One region of the Hominimerdicola intestinalis genome, then DNA from elsewhere that is predicted to be linked to it. Evidence: riboswitches for the same ligand, from Rfam matches in the RefSeq annotation. Region 1 holds a riboswitch; the other holds the start of a gene.

Evidence for each region. A riboswitch is a leader RNA that binds a small molecule or an ion and turns the genes downstream of it on or off. The one in region 1 is predicted to bind FMN.
Region 2: another riboswitch for FMN. It lies ahead of ACYQ0H_RS10000 (ECF transporter S component); the one in region 1 lies ahead of ACYQ0H_RS03540 (ECF transporter S component).

Annotation. Positions count from the first base shown of each region.
Region 1 covers NZ_BAAHNZ010000002.1:239,892-250,733, forward strand. The annotation lists gene ACYQ0H_RS03490 (DUF1284 domain-containing protein) at 1-79, opposite strand, end outside; gene ACYQ0H_RS03495 (biotin transporter BioY) at 60-608, opposite strand; gene greA (transcription elongation factor GreA) at 870-1,337, shown strand; gene lysS (lysine--tRNA ligase) at 1,363-2,934, shown strand; gene ACYQ0H_RS03510 (hypothetical protein) at 3,116-3,292, shown strand; gene ACYQ0H_RS03515 (nitroreductase family protein) at 3,635-4,261, opposite strand; gene ACYQ0H_RS03520 (MarR family winged helix-turn-helix transcriptional regulator) at 4,265-4,717, opposite strand; gene ACYQ0H_RS03525 (SIR2 family NAD-dependent protein deacylase) at 5,114-5,983, opposite strand; gene ACYQ0H_RS03530 (protein-ADP-ribose hydrolase) at 5,934-6,707, opposite strand; gene ACYQ0H_RS03535 (4Fe-4S binding protein) at 6,713-7,318, opposite strand; gene ACYQ0H_RS03540 (ECF transporter S component) at 7,320-7,949, opposite strand; FMN riboswitch at 7,998-8,116, opposite strand; gene ACYQ0H_RS03545 (nuclear transport factor 2 family protein) at 8,125-8,898, opposite strand; gene ACYQ0H_RS03550 (Rrf2 family transcriptional regulator) at 9,163-9,606, opposite strand; tRNA gene ACYQ0H_RS03555 (tRNA-His) at 10,306-10,382, opposite strand; tRNA gene ACYQ0H_RS03560 (tRNA-Arg) at 10,441-10,517, opposite strand; tRNA gene ACYQ0H_RS03565 (tRNA-Gly) at 10,558-10,631, opposite strand; gene ACYQ0H_RS03570 (TVP38/TMEM64 family protein) at 10,778-10,842, opposite strand, start outside.
Region 2 covers NZ_BAAHNZ010000011.1:44,616-55,457, forward strand. The annotation lists gene ACYQ0H_RS09975 (TIM barrel protein) at 1-700, shown strand, start outside; gene aroQ (type II 3-dehydroquinate dehydratase) at 864-1,301, shown strand; gene ACYQ0H_RS09985 (aminopeptidase P family protein) at 1,307-2,413, shown strand; gene efp (elongation factor P) at 2,803-3,360, shown strand; gene ACYQ0H_RS09995 (CD1247 N-terminal domain-containing protein) at 3,397-3,807, shown strand; FMN riboswitch at 3,831-3,959, shown strand; gene ACYQ0H_RS10000 (ECF transporter S component) at 4,082-4,762, shown strand; partial or broken gene ACYQ0H_RS10005 (hypothetical protein) at 5,471-5,980, opposite strand; gene ACYQ0H_RS10010 (tetratricopeptide repeat-containing glycosyltransferase family 2 protein) at 6,177-7,289, opposite strand; gene ACYQ0H_RS10015 (hypothetical protein) at 7,286-8,047, opposite strand; gene ACYQ0H_RS10020 (ABC transporter ATP-binding protein) at 8,287-8,952, shown strand; gene ACYQ0H_RS10025 (FtsX-like permease family protein) at 8,953-10,842, shown strand, end outside.

The DNA.
Region 1 (10,842 bases):
TAAAATCTTCGCTGTAGCCCTTTCCTTCAAAAAAGCGTACGCACAAAGCATGATGAGGCCTAAGCTTTAATTCCTGCATATTTTCTTACCCTTTCTGTAACTATTGCGGCACAGACTATTTTTACTGCGTCAGGAATCAGAAAAGGAGTTACACACCAGCCGATAACCGTTCCAAGACCTACCGCACCGGTATTTTGCGTATATACTATCATATACCACGCTGTACCGAAAGCATAGCAAACTGCAAGACCGACTATCATGGAAACAATAAAAACAGGAATACTTCTTCCCAGCAGCCTTTCCATTAGCCACATAATAAGGGCGGTAAAAATAAAACCGACTATATATCCTCCGGTAGTTCCTGAAATAACGCCCATTCCTCCTGAAAAGCCGGAAAATACGGGCACTCCTACCGCTCCAAGCAAAACGTATCCTGTAACCGCCGCTGTTCCGAGCTTACCTCCGAGTATTCCGACAGCCGCAAATATTCCGAAAGTCTGTAGCGTAAACGGAACAACAGTAGGGACGGCTATCCATGAGCATATTGTTATCAATGCTATAAACAGTCCGCAGTAGGTCAGATTCTTTATCTTGTTTTTGTTTGTCAACTTAAACACGTCCTTTCAGTTGACAATTATATCATAAACCGCCGCACTTGTCAACCTATATTTTATTATTAGTTGACAATATTAATGAAATTACTGATCGAAATAAAATCACGAACATATAACAAATCAAATATATTCAATTTGAATCTTAGCGTTGATTTCCGCGCCGTGCTTACTTTTTTGACTTGACAACACGGAATAAATAAGGTATAATATTAATTTGATAGTACAGAAATTTTTATGAACAGGAGAGTTTATATTATGGCAAATACAATTTCTAAGGCAGGATATGCTAAGCTTGAACAGGATCTTGAGCATCTTGTTACAGTCCGCAGAAGCGAGGTTGCGGAAAAGCTTAAAGAAGCACGTTCTTTCGGAGATCTTTCGGAAAATGCAGAGTATGACGAGGCTAAAAACGAACAGGGAATCCTTGAAGCCAGGATCGCCGAGCTTGAAAATATTCTTGCAAACGCTGTCGTAGTTGATGATGATGATATTTCGATTACAGAAGTTGGCGTAGGCTCAATAATAAAAATACGCGACATTGAACTGGACGAGGTTGAAACCCTGCAGATCGTCGGCTCTACGGAATCCGATCCTGAAAATAATAAGATCTCCGATGAATCTCCTATAGGAAAAGCCGCAATAAACAAAAAGGTCGGAGATGTCTTTGAAGTCGAAGCTCCTGTTGGAGTAATTAAATTTGAGGTCCTCGAGATCTCAAAGTAAATCTGCCCGAAAGGAAGATCAGCCAATGAGTGAAGAAATAAAAAGCAATTCCCCCGATGAAGAAATTTCAGCGGAGGATATAAACGTACTGAAAAAAATACGCATGGACAAGCTGGAAGAGCTTAAAGCCGCCGGAAATAATCCCTTTGAAATAACTAAATATAATGTTACCGCTCATAACGCAGACGCAAAAGCCGAATATGAGGCTTTTGAAGCAACCTGCAAGGAACAGGCCGGCGACGATGAAGAGAAGCTTAAAGAACTGCTTGAAACAGGCAGAAAAACCGTAAGCATAGCCGGAAGAATAATGTCATGGCGCGATATGGGAAAAGCGAATTTCATAGATATCCGTGACAAAACCGACAGAATGCAGGTTTACGTTCGTATGAACGATATAGGAAAAGAAGAGTTTGCGGAATTTAAAAAATGGGATATTGGAGATATTGTTGGAGTTGAGGGTTTTGTTTTCAGAACAAGAAGAGGAGAGATCTCTGTTCATGCCCTGAAAATAACAATGCTTTCAAAATCACTGCTTCCGCTTCCGGAAAAATGGCATGGACTTAAAGACCAGGATACAAGATACCGTCAGAGATATACCGATCTTATCTGCAATCCTGAGGTTAAGGATACTTTCATAAAGCGCTCTCAGATAATTTCGTCGATAAGAAGATACCTGGATTCACAGGGATTTATAGAGGTTGAAACTCCTATGCTGGTATCAAATGCCGGCGGAGCTGCCGCAAGACCCTTTGAAACACACTACAATGCCCTTGACGAAGACGTCAAGCTGAGAATTTCCCTTGAGCTTTACCTTAAAAGGCTCATTGTAGGAGGACTTGAAAGAGTTTATGAAATCGGCAGAGTTTTCAGAAACGAGGGTGTAGACGCACGTCATAATCCTGAATTTACTCTTATGGAGCTTTATCAGGCTTACACCGATTATTACGGAATGATGGATCTGACAGAGAATATGTTCAGGCACGTTGCAACGGAGGTTTGCGGAACAACGACGATTCCATACGGTGATGTTATGATTGATCTGGGCAAACCGTTTGAAAGAATGACTATGATCGAAGCCGTAAAGAAATATTCCGGTGTTGACTTCTCTGAGGTAAAAACTGAAGAAGAAGCCAAAAAGCTTGCCGACGAGCGTCATATCGAATATGAAGCAAGGCATAAAAAGGGCGATATTCTTAATTTATTCTTTGAGGAATATGTTGAGGAGCATCTTATTCAGCCTACATTTATAATGGATCACCCGATAGAGATTTCTCCTCTTACAAAGAAAAAGCCGGACGATCCGGAATATGTTGAAAGATTTGAGCTGTTCATCACTGGCAGAGAGATGTGCAACGCTTATTCCGAGCTTAACGACCCTGTTGACCAGCGTGAAAGATTTATAGCTCAGGAGGAGCTGCTCAAGCAGGGCGACGACGAAGCAAACCGCATTGATGAGGACTTCCTCAGAGCGCTTGAAATCGGTATGCCTCCTACAGGCGGAATCGGATATGGAATAGACAGGCTTGTTATGCTTCTGACAAATTCGCCTGCTATAAGAGATGTTCTGCTGTTCCCGACAATGAAGACCCTAAACTAAAAAATCCCGTTAAATAAAGGGGATTCGGAGTAGGAACAATCGGTTTTACCCACGATTTACCCATTTTAAGAAATCAAAGAACTTGGCTATATAATAAAAACGCCCTTGTTTTTATGAAACGGGGCGTTTATTTTAGAATATAAAAATCAATAAAATCACAGAACAATCCAAGGTGGATGCTATGACAAAAGCGATTAACGACGCTATTGCTTCGATAGAAAAGAAGCCGATTGATAAGCCTACCTCCCCGGAAACCGGCGACAACAGCAATATGTGGCTGCCGGTTATGCTTGCGGCAGGCGCAGGCTTAACCGGCACGATGGTTACGGCAGAAAAACTAAGTAAAACGGTTAAGTAAAAAGGTTGCGGGGCAGCGGTAAGCCACCCCGCTTTTCTTTTTCCGGCAAACTTTTTGCAATCCTTCCCTTGACAAACCCTATCAGCTAATATACAATATGCAGTACACATTATACATTAAGAGTGAATGAGCCGGACACTTTCCTGTAGGTATAAGCAAACCGCCTGTGCGGTCAGGTTTGAAAAATGGAAATCCTATTCAAATTTCCACGGGGACATATCATGATCTCACTGCAAATTGCTGATTACAACGAGTGAAAAATCAGGACAATCCACTCTTTTCAATTCTTCCACCATAGCTTTGCTTTCTGCCGAAACCTTTTTGCTACAATTTTTTTTATAATCATTTCCATCTTCCAAAGCGTATTTGCTTATCTATGTCGGGAGTATATTGCTCTAATTGCGGTTCTTCAGGATTGGCGTAACCAATACCGATAAATACAGGTATCATATAAGTCGGCGGCACTTTCAGTTTTTTCTTAACTGCATCGTGTTCTTTATTCAGCGGTATACGCATTGAGCAGGATAGACCTTCTGCCGCCCCTGCTAAAAAGATATTTTCTATCACACACCAAATAGTTGCAAAGGGATTTAATTTTGAAACATATTCGCCGTTCAATTCCTTACATCTGAATACGGGAATGATGACATACGTCGCTTCCTTCAGCATGGTATATTGTTTGGGCATAGCATAACCGTACATTTTTTGCCCCAATGTGATCGGATAAGGTCTGGGCATATTCAAATATCTGTCGGCATCGAATTTATCCGCAATCACCTTGGCTTCGGAAAAGGCATATTCTTTTTCTTCATCGGTTCTTAAAACAATAAACTTCCAATTGCGGTTATGATCCCAAGTGGGGGCTTTGTTTCCTGCTTCCAAAATTCTTTTAATGATCTCAAAACCGACTTCTTTTTCTAAAAACTCTCTCGTAGTTTTTCTTTTGCTGATTGCTTCATAAAATTCCATAATTCAAACCTCCGTTTCCTGATTGATAAGCTCAGTCAAATTTTTTGTAAATGTCCGAGAAAGATCAATTAGCTGTTTTTGCTCCTCCTGTGTAAACATAGACATTGCCGTATCTTCTGCCCATGTGATGTGACGGACAACTTTTTCACAGTAAGCTTTTCCTGCTTTGGTTATCCTTACTAATTTCTCCCTCTTATTTTCTTTGCGCTCCTCAACAGTTACATACGCTTCGTTTAAAAGATTTCGTATAATCAGATTGACTGTCTGTTTAGACTGAAAGGTTCGCTGACAAATTTCCTTCTGCGTTATTCCGTCTTTTGCATAAAACAAAACATTTAATACCAGAAATGTATTCATTAAAATACCATTGTTCTTGGCATATTCATCATACAGCGCAAATTGCTCATCCCTAAATTTGCAATAGAGAAAGGCATTCCTTCTATCCTCTTTGGTCATTTACTTCACCTCACTAATATATCAAAAGCAGATATTAGTCAATTGATTGACTAATATTATACTATGTTTCCTTGCCTTTGTCAAGCAAGTTTAAGAAATCTTACAGTCATGATATAAAATTTATATATCAATCCCACCGTAAAGGTAGAGTATAATTTTATTATAATAAATAGCGGCAGCCTTTTTCAGACTGCCGCTTATATATTACCTGCTTCATGGACGTTTTCTAGCTATACTCTTTTGTTGTTAACACAATTTCCTGCTGACCAACTTTTACTTTTCTTATCAAAGAATAAATTTCAATATCGGGAAAGAAAAGCAAATCCGATTCTTTATCTTAATACTCTGCAACTAATACCGTTCCCGCAAAAAATCAAATTTTCAGCGACAATAAAATTATGAAATACATTTAAGAATTTTTTGTATATCTTCATCAATACAAATTGACTGCTTTTCAATTTCACAGGGGCATAATGATCCTTCTTTATTTATACACGCATAGGTGGCCTGCGGATTTTTTGCAGTCATTTGCCAAAACGGATACTTTATAATAACCGGAGTGTTAAAACCAACTCCAAGCTCTAAGAACAAAACCCGCAAATTCTTATGTCTGAGAATAAAGTCCTCGTACCTGTTAGCTGCTTCATACCAACCCTCATCCTGCACAAAGGTATTATCGCAGCGCAGATTAATTGTCATAGGCTCACCGCAGACGGGGCATCTCGGTATAAGTTCGCTCGGAACTTTCATATCAGTCTGCTTTGCTATCATCTGACGGACAATTTCTTCGTTATCATATGTCTTTTGATGACAGCCTTTCGAGCATTGTAGCAGACCGTAATCACCCTGTGTATAAAACAGGCGTTTTTTATCAAAACCCGCTTTTTGAAAACAATGGTCTACATTCGTAGTCAGAACAAAATAATCCTTATCATTCATCAATTCAAACAATCGGGAGTAGGTATCGTTCGGTGTATTCACATAGCGATTGTAAAAAATATGCCTTGACCACCATGCCCAGTATTCTTCAAGGTATTGATAGGGATAAAAACCACCGGAATACATATCTGTAATCCCATACTTCTTGCGGAAGTCAGAAAAATACTGCTCAAAGCGTTCCCCTGAATAGGTGAAGCCTGCCGCTGCTGATAATCCCGAGCCTGCGCCGATTACTACAGCATCAGCGGCTTCGAGTTCATTTTTCAGCCTTTTTATATTATCCGAGTAACTTCTGGTAGATGTTGTAATCGAGTTCCTTAAAAACATTGAATATCACCTCAATCTCGCTGTGGGTTCTTTGCTTGTACTCCCGTGCTGTGTTAATCGCTATTTCTGCTGCTCTATCATTCGGAAAATGAAACTCTCCCGTAGAAATGCAGCAGAAAGCAATACTTTTTATACCATTCTGTTCTGCGAGTTCCAAACAAGAACGATAACAGTCTGCAAGCAGTTCTATATTTTTCTTTGTAAGTCTGCTATATATAATCGGGCCGACTGTGTGTATCACATAGTCACTCGGCAGATTAAACGCCGGCGTGATTTTCGCTTTGCCAGTTTCTTCATTATGTTGTTGCCGAACCATAATTTCCGCACAAGCTGCCCGAAGCTGTACTCCGGCAAAGGTATGAATCGCATTGTCTACGCAGCCATGGTTCGGACAAAAACAGCCAAGCATTTGACTGTTTGCTGCGTTTACGATCGCGCCGCATTTCAGCGTTGTAATATCGCCTCGCCATAGATAAATACCGGATTTAATCGGATCAAGTGTTTTATAATCGGTAATGCCCTTCGCCGCTGCTTCAGTTTGCAAGTATTCATCCTGAATACGCAAAAACTCCTCGTTTGTTTCCCTCGGCATACGAATATTGAATAATGCCCTGAGCAGACTCTTTTGCTCCTGCTCATTCTGTGGAATCTCCAAATTACGGTACTGCGGCTGTTCATTTAGCAAAGAGCGTATTAAATAGATTCTTTTTTCAGCTTGCGTCATAGGCTTCATCTCTTTTCTATTGCTTTGACAGGACAGATTTCTATACACCGCCCACAGTGCAGGCAATGGTTTTGGTCGATTTGAGCCGGTATGCAGCTTAAATCAATACACTTCTGCGGACAGGTTTCATAGCAGGAGCCGCAGCCTACACAGTTCTTTCCGATGGCATATCCGCCTTGTGCGGCTTTTGTCTTTCCAATTACAAAGCTTTCTCTGATGATATGTACCGGATCGGATATATCAAAATACTCGCCCTGTGCTTCATAGATTTGAAAAACCTCCAAGGCCGTCCGTGTATCACCCGGATAGATACTCTGCATATATGTGTTCTTATCAAAAATTTCATCGAGCCTTTCCGAGCCGATATTCCTGATCTGCCCCCGCAAAGAAATTGCCGCCTTGCTTTTCGTTGCCGACAGGGCAATATACTGTTGTTCTATCAGTTGTGTATAAAACGCTTTGCCTTTGGCAGTAAGGAAATAAACACCATCCGGGTCCCATAACATCATATTAATGACACGGGTTTGAGGGTGTCCGTCTGCACCAATAGTGGCAACAGTAGTAGAGTGAAAGTCCTCCACGAGCATTTTCAAATAGTAATCCGTGTTCATTTTATTGCCCTCCTTTCAGAATCGGCGTTACCTTTTTATATATCAGCATTGTAAATGCTCCGATCGCTAACCCTTTTATCAGGAGGTTAAAAGGAAAAGCATTGTAAAGCACTACATCCAATTTTGTATGAATAAACGGGATAATCGCACCGAAAGAAGCAATAAGCTGGTCCAACGGCATAAACTGCTCAAATGCAGGAAACAGAATAAAATAGTTTACTGCTGCGGCTATTATTCCCATAATCATGCTTGATACAATACAGGCAATCCAAGTGTTTGTTTTCGTTTTATTGCGGCAATAGATAAGTCCTGCTGAAAACACATAGGTGCCGCCAATTAAAAGGTTCGCAAGCTCTCCGACACCGGCGGTAATGGTAGAAAGAAGCTGCAAAGCGTTTTTAGCAAGTTCAATTATCAGTCCCGATAATGGGCCGAAAGCAAATGCACCGATCAAAGCCGGAAAATCTGATAAGCCAAATCGTGCGAATGATGGTGACAGCGGAACTGGTATTTCAGCAAATGCAAAGATAAAGGAAATTGCGGAAAGTATAGCTGTTATTACAACCGCTCTTACATTCAGCGCACGCTTTTTTGTGTTTGTTTCTGCGTTCAGATTCCTCCTGCGAGATATGAATTAGATTAGAACAGCCCCGCCGTGATTTATGGCGAGGCTTTCCCGTCATATCTTCTTCCATCCGGACTATAGCCGTCGATCACGGATTCGCACCGTATCAGCCGCACAAGCGGTTCGCAGACTTTACTTCCGATTAGAAATTTCGCCTTGCCTCAAAGATTAGATTCATGGTTTAGAATTTACCATTCTGATTCTGCCAAGTTGATTCTTCAGCAATCGTTTCCATGACATCCCAATGCTCAGCAATTTTACCGTTTTCAACACGCCACAAGTCATAATATGCTGTTTGAGCGCCGCCGTAAGTACCTTCACTTACTGCGAGAACATAATTACCCTGTGCAAGTACCATGTGTACTTTATCATAAATCATTTCAATTCCTGCCTCAGCAAGAGCGCCTAATGCTTCATTTAAGCCGGACACACCGTCGGCAATTGCGGTGTTATGTTGAATATAGGTATCACCATCAAAGTAATCCGGTGTTTTTTCGAGATTGTTACCCTGCATAACATCATAGAGGAAGTTTTCAACCAGCTTGCGGTTATCCTCTGTTTTGTCAAGGTCTTTAATCTCCGTTGTGCCATCCGTCTGTGTATGACCGGAAGGGTTTGGCTCAGCAAGAGCAGCAAGGTTATCCCAATGCTCAGCAATCTTACCATCATTGTCAAAGCGGAAGATATCAAATGCAACCTGATCACCTGCACCTGCAAAGTTGTATATGGTCTGTAGGAACACCTTATCTCCATCCTCAAAAGAACGAACGTTATTTACTGTTGTCTTTACGGGAGCAGACGCAAGGTAAGCAACCGAGCCTACAAAAGCGTCACGACCTGTGCCGTATGCGAGATTATGCTGAATATATCCCTCCGCAAGCAGGCTGGCAGCCTTTTCAGTATCACCGGCAGCAAAAGTATTAATGAGTTCGAGTGCCTTATGGATGTTTTTCATTGCAATTACCTCCAAATTCTTGAACTTTTATTTTCAAAAGCAGGCTTTTATCTGCCATACTGTCGTTATTAGCGAAGAAGGTTTACAGTCTTCGCCGTTATGAAACCTTATGAATTTGTTGTAACGTTTATTGTTACAACAGCATTATAACACGAATTTGTTGTAATGTCAATAGGTACAACATAATTATATTGAATTTTTCTCAACATCCCCAAAAGGTTATAAAAAAACGTGTTCTCAAGTCTGAAAACACGGCTTTAAAAGTTAATTATTTTCTTTTGCTATAATTTCCTGCACATCTTCTGCAACCTTGGCAAGAGTGATATTATCCATTTCAGCTTCCATTGCTTTTTGAACGCAATAAAGTTTTTCATCAAGTACATTATGAATATTTCTGCCAACAGGACACATGGCATTAGGATTTTCGTGAAAGTGGAATAACTCACCATTATCCACGCACTCTACTGCGTTATATACATCAAGAAATGTTATTTCTTCAAGCGGCTTTGCGATAGCAGCTCCGCCGCTTCCTCTTGCTACAGTAATAAGTCCTGCTGCTTTTAGCTGTTGTAATAACCTTCTGACAACAACGGGATTTACATTTATACTACCTGCCAGGAAATCGCTTGTCAGTTTGTAACTATCCTTAAATGTATCTATACACGCAAATATATGAATTGCTATAGTAAATCTGCTTGAAATTTGCATTATGAAACCTCCGAATTTTTATTTTAAATACAGTATAGCATATCCTTGTTGTAAAATCAAGAGTTACAACAAATCTCTTTTTATGCCTTACGAATTTAAACTGATGGCAGGGCAATAAAAAGAGAGCAGGTTTTCTTTTTATTGTATTCCGGTGGTAGCCTTAGTAATTCCATTCAGGTGTCGGGCATGAAGCAGGGCCGGGCAATATTGTTGCCAACTTGCGATTTTTTCTTTAATCTGCAAGTATGTTATATTGTAAACCTAACTGACTTGTAGCCTTTTTTACTGCGATTTCATCGGTCAGTTTCAGGAATTCCTATTTAAATTTTCAACTGTACTTTTCCATTTTTTGGTGTTTATCGACTCTTACATGATAACATTTCAATATGATAAGACAAAAATCATACACATACCTGGTGCAAATGCAACTCAAGTTGAACCGAATTATAAATTTAAAAATCCAGAAAAATAACATTATATAGTTTACAGGAGAATTAATCAAGATGTCCGATTTTCTCCCAACAATGAAGACTATTTCTGACAAATAACCTTTACAGCAAAATCATATATTAAAGCAAAAGAGTATCAGCCGCACATTACTGATACTCTTTTTGATTATAACTAAAACAATTCAGGCATTAAAAAAGCGCATAAAGTATGCGCTTTTTTAATGCCTGATAACATTGTATTAAGGCTGTATGGGGTGGATAGTGGGATTCGAACCCACGGTCTTCAGTGCCACAAACTGACGCGTTAACCAACTACGCTATACCCACCATAAGCTAATAAAAAAGCACGATTCGGCGGCAATCAGCCGTCCGTGCTTAAAAATATTGGCGCGCCTTACTGGACTCGAACCAGTGGCCTACTGCTTAGAAGGCAGTTGCTCTATCCAGCTGAGCTAAAGGCGCACATAGGATATACATAAAAATTGCACCATAAGGTGCATATTGGAGCGGGTGATGGGAATCGAACCCACATGACCAGCTTGGAAGGCTGGAGTTCTACCACTGAACTACACCCGCATATGTTAACTTGCCGAGCAAAGCTACATTCAAATTATCTCTCAATCAACGAAATTAATTATACCACAATAAAACCAACTTGTCAATACCTTTTTTCAAAAAAACAATAAAAAAATCGTAAGGCGGTCAATTTTGTGAATAACCGCCTACTTTTGCTTTTTATGTTGCTTAATTTTGTTTAAAATAGTGTCTTTAAAAAATAAACCTATAA
Region 2 (10,842 bases), on a different contig from region 1:
ACTCAGAGATAAGGCTGAAGAGCATAATATCAGCCTTTCGCTTCACGCACCGTATTTTATTTCGCTTTCTAGTATTGAGCCGGAAAAGCGTGATAACAGTATCAATTACATATTGCAGTCCTGCGACGCCGCAAGCAGAATGGGTGCGCAGAGAATAGTGATCCACAGCGGTTCGTGCGCTAAGCTGAGCAGGGAGGAAGCTCTGGAGCTTGCTAAGGATACGCTTATCCGTGCAAGAAAAGCCGCAATTGAGCATGGCTTTGAACATATCGTTTTCTGTCCCGAAACAATGGGAAAGGTAAATCAGCTGGGTAATCTTACGGAGGTTCTGGAGCTTTGCCGTCTGGACGAATCCTTTGTTCCCTGTATAGATTTCGGACATCTCAACGCCAGGGAGTTCGGCTATATCAAGGGAAGATCGGAGTATGAAAAAATGCTTGACGAGGTTGAAAATATGATAGGCTCTGACAGACTGAAAATTTTCCACAGCCATTTCTCAAAGATAATGTTTACAAATCCCGGCGGGGAGAAAAAGCATTTGACCTTTGAGGATAATCAGGGCTTCGGGCCGGATTACGAGCCGCTTTTGGAAATAACGGCAAAGAAAAAGCTTTCGCCGATCTTCGTTTGCGAAAGCGCAGGAACTCAGGATATTGATGCGCTGACAATGAAGCAGTATTATTCATCGGTTTATAAGTAGCTTAGTGGAATTATTTAAAAGCGGTAAGCTTGACTGTATGAAAGCAGGAACTTTCAAAAGACTTGCAGAAGTTCATAAGTATCTTAAGTCCGTATATAAAGCAAAAGATCTTTAAGGATAATTTTTGCTGTCTTTTAAAATAGGAGTTAGAGAGGTGTTTATTATGAAAAAAATACTTTGTATACACGGGCCGAATTTAAATCTTCTTGGTGAACGTGAGCCGGGAGTTTACGGCTCTGATACCTTTGATTCAATAAATAATGAGATGATCGAAAGGGCATTGAAGCATGAAATACACTGCGAGGTGTTTCAGTCTAACCATGAGGGTGAAATCATTGATACGCTTCATCTTGCACGAAAGAATTTTGACGGTGTAATCATCAATGCAGGTGCATATACGCACTACAGCTATGCGATACGGGACGCAATATCTGCGATAAAGATTCCTGTGGTAGAGGTCCATATGTCAAACATTCACAAGCGTGAGGAATTCAGGCATCATTCGGTGATCGCTCCCGTTTGCGCAGGACAGATAGCAGGCTTCGGAAAGGCTTCGTATTTACTTGCGGTGGACGCTCTCAATGAAATTTTAAAGGACTGATCTTTATGGAAAACAGACAGAAATATTACTCTCCGCTGGAACTGCTCAGGTGTGAAATAAGAAGCTTCTGCGACTGCGCCGTTATAACGGACGATATAAACCGCCGCTATTTTACGGGGATGAGATCAAGCGCGGGTACGTTGGCGGTTTTCTTTGAAAAGGCTTATCTTATCATTGATTTCAGGTATATAGAGAAAGCCCGCAAGACAGTAAAGGACTGCGAGGTTATATTGCAGAAGGATTTGTACAAGCAGATAAATGAACTGTTAAAAAAGCATAGCGCAGAAAAGGTTTCGGTTGAAGCCGATACACTGACAGTTTCACGGCTTGCGGAAATAAGCGACAGGCTTGACTGCGAGATAGACAGCAGCCGTGCGTTAAGCGAATGCATAGGCGAGATAAGAGCCTGCAAGCGCACTGAGGAAATTGAAAAGATAATTGCTGCTCAGCGCATAGCGGAGAAAGGCTTCGAGCATATACTGAATTATATAAAGCCCGGAAGAACCGAGCGTGAGATTGCGCTTGAGCTTGATTACTTTATGCTGAGGAACGGCGCGGAGGCTTTGTCCTTTGACACAATTGCGCTTTCGGGAAAAAATACATCGCTTCCACATGGCGTACCGTCGGATAAAGCAGTTGAAAACGGTGATTTTGTGCTGATGGATTACGGCGCAGTCGTAGACGGACGACACAGCGATATGACAAGAACCGTATGCGTCGGTCAGCCGTCAGAAGAAATGATAAAGGTATACGATACAGTCCTCAAGGCTCAGCTCGCCGGACTATCCGCTGTCAGAGCAGGAATTTCGGGGGCGGAGCTTGACAAAACCGCCCGTGATATTATATCTAATGCCGGATACGGTGAATATTTCGGTCACTCTTTGGGTCACGGAGTAGGTATGGAAATACATGAAGCTCCTACAGCTTCGCCTACCTGCGGAAATATCCTTGAGCCGGATATGATAGTAACGATCGAGCCGGGAATTTATCTGCCTGACAAATTCGGAGTGAGAATAGAGGATTTCGTAATAATAAAAGAGAACGGCTGCGAAAATATGACAAGAGCGTCGAAAGAACTGATAATATTAGAGGAAAATTTTTGTGACCATTGAAGAATTTAAAAAACGTGCTTCCGAGGACGAGGAATGGGCGCCGGGTTGGGACATTATCGACGAGTGTGGTAATAACTCAGAGCGAGCTTGAGGCTTTGAAGGCGGATCACGCCAAGGCTCAGATTTTGGCAGAAATGATAAAAAAGATCATCCGTATCTTAAAACCGACATGAACAGAACGTATAGCTATATGTGATTCTGTCAGTCTGTTAAAAAAATATTAAACTCATAAAAAAATCTTCAAAAACACTTGCAAAAAGCTAAAAAATAGGTTAGAATAAATATAAGGATATGTCTGTGATAATTTTCCGGGCATATATTGAGTGCCGCTTTCCCGTAAATATGGGAAAAACGGTGTTTCCAGAAAAATTATTGGAGGTATATAAAATATGGTAACTGCCGGAGATTTCAGAAATGGTATGACTTTTGAGGAAGATGGCAACGTAATGCAGATAGTTGAGTTTCAGCACGTTAAGCCCGGTAAGGGAGCCGCTTTCGTAAGAGCAAAGGTAAAAAACGTTATTTCAGGCTCTGTTGTTGAAAAAACCTACAATCCAACTGCAAAATTCCCGACCGCTTTCGTTGAGAGAAAGGATATGGAATATTCCTACAGCGACGGTGATCTTTATTACTTTATGGATCCTGAGTCCTATGAGCTTGTTCCCGTTAACGCTTCCGAGCTTGGCGATAATTTCAAGTTTGTAAAGGAAAATATGATCTGTAAGATCCTTTCGTATAAGGGCAAGGTTTTTGGCGTTGAGCCTCCTTATTTCGTAGATCTTGAGGTTACTGAAACTGACCCGGGGTTTGCAGGAAATACCGCTACAAACGCTACAAAGCCTGCAACTGTTGAAACCGGAGCAGAGATAAAGGTTCCTCTTTTCATCAATGTCGGCGACAAGATAAGGATCGATACGCGTACCTGCGAATATATGGAGCGTGCGTAATTGATAAAATATAAAGGATAACGGAGGGAATGTTCTATGGAGCTTTCAAATAAGGTGGCATATCTCAAGGGTCTTATAGACGGACTTAAGATCGACGATTCTACAAACGAGGGCAGGGTACTTCTTGCTATGGCTGAAATTCTCGATGAAATGGCTCTTACAATTGAGGACGTTTCGGACGAGGTAGACGAGGTCGTTGAGCTTGTTGACATTCTCGACGAGGATCTCGGCAATGTTGAGGACGATTTGTACGGCGATGACTGCGACTGCTGCGACGATGATGACTGCGATTTTGAGGACGAGGAAGAATACGAGTGCGTTTGCCCTACCTGCGGCGATACTATCTGTCTGGGCGAAAGCATGATCGAGGAAGGCTCGATCGACTGTCCGAACTGCGGCGAAACGCTTGAGTTCGATTTCAGCGAGATCGGAGAGGACGAAGAATAATCGTTCTTTTATAATTGAATATCAGATTGTTTCAGGGGTGGTGAAAGTCCACACCGGAGGTAATGGGCAAAAGCCTTAGTCCTCGACCACGAAAGTGCTGATTCGGTGAGATTCCGAAACCGACGGTATAGTCCGGATGGAAGAAACGACAGGCGTTTATGCTTTTCAGGCTTCTGGATCTTTTGCTTCAGAAGCCTTTTTTATATTGGTATAAATATCGGTATAATACATAAATCTGCTGTTTCTCCCTAATTGATTTTAGGAGGAATATTTTATGAATAATACAGTAGCAAAAAAGCGTATGGATACAAAGAAGTTAACGGTACTCGCGATGTTCGCAGCGTTAGGCTATCTTTGTTTATTTGTATTCAGGTTCAAGGTTCAGTTTTTATCTTTGGAGATCAAGGACGTATTTATAACTGTTTCAGGTTTTATATTCGGACCGCTGACAGCAGTAGGCGTGGCTTTTGCGGAAGCTCTGCTTGAAATGGTTACTCTTTCGGATACCGGAATATACGGAGCGGTAATGAATTTTGCCGGAAGCGCCGCCTTTGCAGGTACGGCTTCTCTTGTATATAAATACCGCAAAAGTCTTTACGGAGCTTTCTTTGGACTGCTCTGCGGTATTGCCGTAATGACCGGCGTTATGATATTTATGAATATACTTATTACGCCATTGTATATGAAAACCTCAAGGGAAGCGGTTTATGCACTTATTCCGCCGCTGCTTCTGCCTTTTAATCTTATCAAGGGATTTTTGAATTCCGCTTTGACCTGTCTGCTTTATAAGCCGCTTTCAGAGGCTCTGAAGGGTATAGGAATGCTTCCTAAAGCCGATTCCTTCAGGTTTGATAAAAGATCGGCTCTAGTATTGGCGGTTTCGGTGATCGTTGTTGCCGCATCATCTGCAGCTCTTATAATTTTTATGCAGGGCAGTGTAGAATGGGGCAGGTAACGTTTCGTTAGCCGTACCGCAGGCATATGATCTTCTGATATTCATACTCCAGCTGACCGCCGCAGTCGGCAGTTTTGGCAGAAACGCAATAAAATATGTAGATCCCAAAGTTCGTTATGAGCTTTGGGATCTTTTTAGTTCAGACAAGACTGAGTATCAATAATCGCTTATGCGTAAAATGCTGAACTGGATATCATTAAAGGTGTAGTTATCGCTGTCGGTCACTACTTGTAATGCAGCAGGTGAGTTAAGGCGTATAAGCGCATTTATATTAAGAGTTTCCGCTTCTCCTGTGCTGCAGAAGGTCTCTACGGCATGAGTTCCCGGTATCAGGTATCCGTTCTCACTGAGCTGAACGCCGAGAGTTCCGGGCAGGGCTGTGCATACATTAACGGTTGCGGTACCCTGGAACATAACCAGATAAATTCCTGGCTCGTAAACGTCGATATTCGGCGTATTCGGTGCATGATATATTCTGTAGCCTGTCAGAAGCGTATTTTCGGCAAAGACAAGCGCTCCGCCGGGTTTGGTATACTGAGGCGACTGATTTATAGTTGCCAGAGCGTCAGGAAATTCAGTTTTTCCCGTATCTCCCCTCGGTATATAAAAATCAAGGATAAGATCGTCTTCTGTACCTCTGTTCACAATATTTGCTTCTGATCCGGGAGGGTTCGTATATACGTCTCCCAAGCTTACTGATGTGGAACCTCCGGTAGCTCCTGTAGCTCCTGTAGGACCTGTTGCGCCGAATCCTGTAGCTCCCGTAGGACCTGTAACACCGGTAGCACCAGTAGCGCCAGTAGCGCCCGTTACACCTGCACCTGTAGCGCCTGTCGCTCCTGTAGGACCTGTAGGTCCGGTCGGACCCGTAGGACCTGTAACACCCGTAGCTCCTGTAGGACCTGTTGCGCCGAATCCTGTAGCTCCCGTAGGTCCTGTAACACCCGTAACACCAGTAGCGCCAGTAGCGCCTGTTACACCTGTACCTGTAGCGCCTGTCGCTCCTGTAGGTCCGGTCGGACCCGTAGGGCCTGTAACACCTGTAGCTCCTGTAGGACCTGTTGCGCCGAATCCTGTAGCTCCCGTAGGTCCTGTAACACCCGTAACACCAGTAGCGCCAGTAGCGCCTGTTACACCTGTACCTGTAGCTCCTGTAGGACCTGTAGGTCCTACAGGTCCGGTCGGACCAGTAGCGCCAGTAGGACCGACAGGTCCTATAAAGCCGCAGCAGCAGTTATTGCAGCAGCAGTTTCTGTCGCGTGGTTCATCATTGCATTTGGCGTAATTCAAATGCTCAGAACCGGAATAATACTGATAATCTGTTTTATCATAATTTGATGGCATATAATTCGCTCCTGTCGAAATTTCATATCTTTTAAGGCTTTGTCTGGAAGCCTCGTATTATTATATGATGTCAAGGAGAATTTGGTGTCCGATTATTCTGCTCGGTGGAGTTTTTGAACAGAGTATCAAAATACTGCTTATTCAGTCTGACAGCTTCCGAGTCGGGATTAAGCTTTTCCGAAAGCTTATGATATTCATAGGCTTTTTCATGATCTCCTATCCTGTCATAGCATACGCACAGCTGAATATAGGGGATAAAGCCGTAGCATTCCTTTTGAACAAAGGCGCCGGTGTATTCGCTGTATTCGCATTCTAGAGCCCGTCTGTACCAATAAATTGCCTGCTTATACAGCTGCCGTTCGGTAAAAAGATTTCCTATTGTGCAGCAGACTTCGGCTCTTGGGACATCCAAGGCAAAGCTGTAAAACAGCGGCAGCAGGCTAATGTCGGACTTGCCCAGCTTTTCATAGCAATGAGAGAGCTGCATACAGGCATCTATTTTATTCTCGATCCAGCCGTCAGGTTCCTTTAGGAAGTACTCAAAAATATCCGCTGCTTCTCTGTAACGCTTATGATAGAGCAATTCTCTTGCATAATAAAACTGATGACGCGGTTCAAGTCTTTCTCCTGAGGATAGTATGCTTTCATATATATTAAGGTTTCTGTCTGGATCGCCAGAACCGTTCTTGCGGTGTTCTATCTCAATATCAGAGTATAAAAGCCTGCCTCTGGGGGCGATAGTTTCATGGACCTTCCCCTCCCATTTATAACCGCAGTTGTTTTTAATAAGTCTTTCTCTGTAGTATGAAAAAGACGGTCTGTCCTGCTCGTCGAATCCAGCCGCATATTTCATCATTACTATATCGCAGGACGGGTCAAGGCTTTCTTTCAGTTCCAGCAGTTTTTTTGAATTATCAGGCGTAATTACGTCGTCTGCGTCCAGCCACATGAAATAGTCCTTTGTCGCCTTTGAGCACGAGAAATTCCTAGCGGCGGAGAAATCCTGACACCATTTAAAGTCGAAGACCAGATCTGTATACTGCTTTGCAATAGACTTTGTTCCGTCGCAGGAGCCGGTATCGACTATTATTATTTCATCGGCAATAGCTTTTACCTGAGATAAAATACGATCCAGTACCTTTTCTTCATTTTTTACTATCATACAAACGCTTAATGATATCACGGCGTCCTCCTTAGTTTAAGAAATGTAATATTTATCTCTCCTTCAATAGCCGTTGTACCGCTGTTAAAAGTAAGATTAAAGACAGTTTGCTCGGGTACATAAATAATAATATGACTTGAACCTGCTGCACTTGAGCCGGAGGTACCCGTTTTGAAGTAAATTCCTGTTTCAATATGAGCTGCTCCGTTATACGACGGGGTTATCTGGATATAAGAGGCGTCCCTTAAAATAGCTGAAAAGTCATAAGAGATAAGATAGTAGCCCGGAGCAAGGATCACCGATGCCGGAGCGCTGTACCGAATCGTCTCTGTAGGATCGGTCACATTCGGATATATAGGGATAAGGGACGCGTTATTAAGAAGCATCATATAGTTGTTGAATGAAGCGAAAATATCGTCAGGAATACTTCCTTCAGGGCCTGTCGCACCTGTAGCGCCTGTTGCGCCTGTCGGTCCTGTAGGACCTGTAGCGCCTGTTGCGCCTGCCGGTCCTGTAGGACCTGTAGCGCCTGTTGAACCTGTCGGTCCTGTAGGACCTGTAGCGCCTGTTGCGCCTGCCGATCCTGTCGCACCTGTCGGTCCTGTCGCACCTGTCGCACCTGCCGGTCCTGTCGCGCCTGCCGGTCCTGTAGGACCTGTTGCGCCTGTTGAGCCTGTCGGTCCTGTAACGCCAGTAGGCCCTGTTGCACCTATGCAACAGCAGCATTGCCGCGGAAAAGGGCAGGAATATTGCCCGCAGGAAAAATTGTTCTGATCCATAATTCTGTTCCTTTCTGCACATTTATTGTTTTTAGAGTTTTTATATACTATATGAAGCAAGGCGCTGTACGGTTACGGCAGTTGATATGCATAAGATTTTATTAAGAAAATCCGTCACCGAATCGTAAGAAGTACGGGTTAAAATTAAATCAGACAATAAAACAGATGTTATTAAAACAGTTTAAAGGAGGTATGACTGTACGGCGTCAATAAGCAACTACGCTTGTACAGGAAACAAAATGAGTATAATTGCTGCAAGGGATCTGTGTAAGATCTACGGGTCGGGAGAAAATTCAGTCAGAGCTTTGGATGAGGTAACGGTCAGTATTGAGGACGGAGAGTTTGTTTCAATAATCGGTACGTCGGGAAGCGGAAAGTCAACTCTGCTTAATATGCTTGGGGGACTTGACAGACCGACATCGGGTGAAGTCCTTTATTCGGGAAAAAAGATTTTTGAAATGAACGACGAGGAGCTGACAGTATTCAGAAGAAGAAATATAGGCTTTGTTTTTCAGAACTATAATCTTGTTCCGGTACTGAACGTATATGAAAATATCGTTCTGCCTATCGAGCTGGACGACGCAGAAATAGATAAAAGCTATGTTGATACGATAATAAAAACACTCGGTCTTGATAAAAAGCTTAACTCTATGCCGAATCAGCTTTCCGGAGGTCAGCAGCAGAGAGTAGCGATAGCCAGGGCACTGTCTTCAAAGCCTGCGATAATACTTGCCGACGAGCCTACGGGAAATCTTGACAGCAAAACGGGTATGGACGTAATTTCTCTACTGAAAGTAACAAGCCGGGAATTTGATCAGACGATAGCAATGATAACCCACAACGAAGAGATAGCGCTAATGGCTGACAGAATGATAAGAATAGAAGACGGCAGGGTGGTGGAATAAATGCTCAGGAACAATAACCAAGCCGCCGTTAAAAGAATAAGCAGGCGTTCAATGAAACATAACCGTGCCAGAAATATTTTTGCTGTGCTTGCTATCGTACTTACAACGTTTATGTTTACTGCGGTTTTCAGTATAGGCTTCAGTCTTGGGAAAAATATGAATACAATGCTTATAAGGCAGCAGGGCAGTAAGTCTTCGGTATTTCTTGAAAATCCCACTGATGTCCAGATAGATCAGGTCAAGAAGGCAGATCATCTAAACGCGGCAGGAGTACAGATCCATGCGGGAGAAATAAGTGCGGAAAATGAAGACGATCTATCGGTCACCGTAGATTATTTTGACGAAACGGAATTTAACAAAAATTACACTCCGGCAATAAGCGACATAAACGGAAGCTATCCTGTAAAGGAAAACGAGATAATGCTCTCCGCGTCGGCTATGAAGGCGCTGGGTATACAGGCTCCCGAAAAAGGCATGAATATCCGTATGCAGCTCAGCGGCGGAAGTAAAGCGGATTTTGTACTTTCAGGCTGGTTCAAGGATTATCAGAATTTCGGAAGCGGATATCAGGCTCTGGTTTCCAAAGCATATGCGGACAGTCAGGGACTGACTGTCGAAAAAAACGGCAGGCTTTCAATGTCATCAAAGCCAGGCAGTCAGTCGAAGCTGCTGGAGGAGCTTGAGCATAACGTTTCCTTAAACGGCGGACAGGAGTTTGAAGCTGCATTTGATCTGCAGGAGGAATCCGGCTCAAATTCCCTTATAATCGCCGCTATGATAGGATTGATAGGATTAATTATCGTACTAAGCGGTTATCTGCTGATCTATAACGTTATGTTTATCTCTGTAACAAAGGATATTAGGTTCTACGGTATGCTGAAAACCATAGGAACATCTCCGCTGCAGATAAAGAAAATCGTAAGAATGCAGGCGTTCAGGCTTTCCGTTATAGGAATTCCTTTAGGTATCGCGATAGGAACGGCGGTTTCTTTTGCAGCGGTCCCGTATGCTCTTAAAATGTTCGGCGGAGGAATGAACACGGGAACAATGCCTACGGACATAAGCTTTGATCCCCTTATCTATGCGGTAACGATAATTTTCGGAATAGTTACCGTAGCCGTAAGCTGCCGCAAGCCTGCGAAGCTTGCAAGCCGTGTATCGCCTGTTGAGGCATTGAAATACAGCGGAGTGTCCGACCGCATCAGGAAGAAAGCAAGAAGCTCGGCAGCCGGCGGAAAGATATACAGAATGTCTTTTAGAAACGTGTTCCGTGAAAGAAAAAGAGCTGTTCTCGTATTTGCTTCTCTTTTTATGGGAACTATGGCTTTTCTGGCCGTAAATGCTTTTACTGGAAGTATGAAGCTTGAAAATTATGTTGAGTATTATCTTCCTAACGATTTTACTATTTACTGTCACAGCGACGAACCCGACGCTTTGGAAACATCTGAAAGACTGGCGGAGAAAATTTCAGGCATAAACGGTATAACAATGTTTGAAACTAACCGTTCGACTTCTGCGGATCTGGAATTTGACCGTGAGCTTTATAAGCCGTTCATTGACAAGGCTATTAAAATGACCGATGAGAAGAATGTCGAAGCTGTGCTTAAGCAGTATGAAAACGGAGATGTAAAATATTCCGTTCCCGTTATCGGAGTAAGCTCCAGAATGATAAGTGAATACAATAAAAAGGCAGTAAATGTAATTGATATTGACAAATTCGAGAGCGGAGAGGCGGCGCTTATCGGAATGGTCAGAAACGACGGCGACGGAGATAGCCTTTTAGGTAAAACCATTACTCTTACCGACTCGGAAACCGGCAATAAGGTGGATATTGAAGTCGGATCTGTAATTTCCCAAAAATCCGATTTCGGTCTGAATATAGGCTATTAC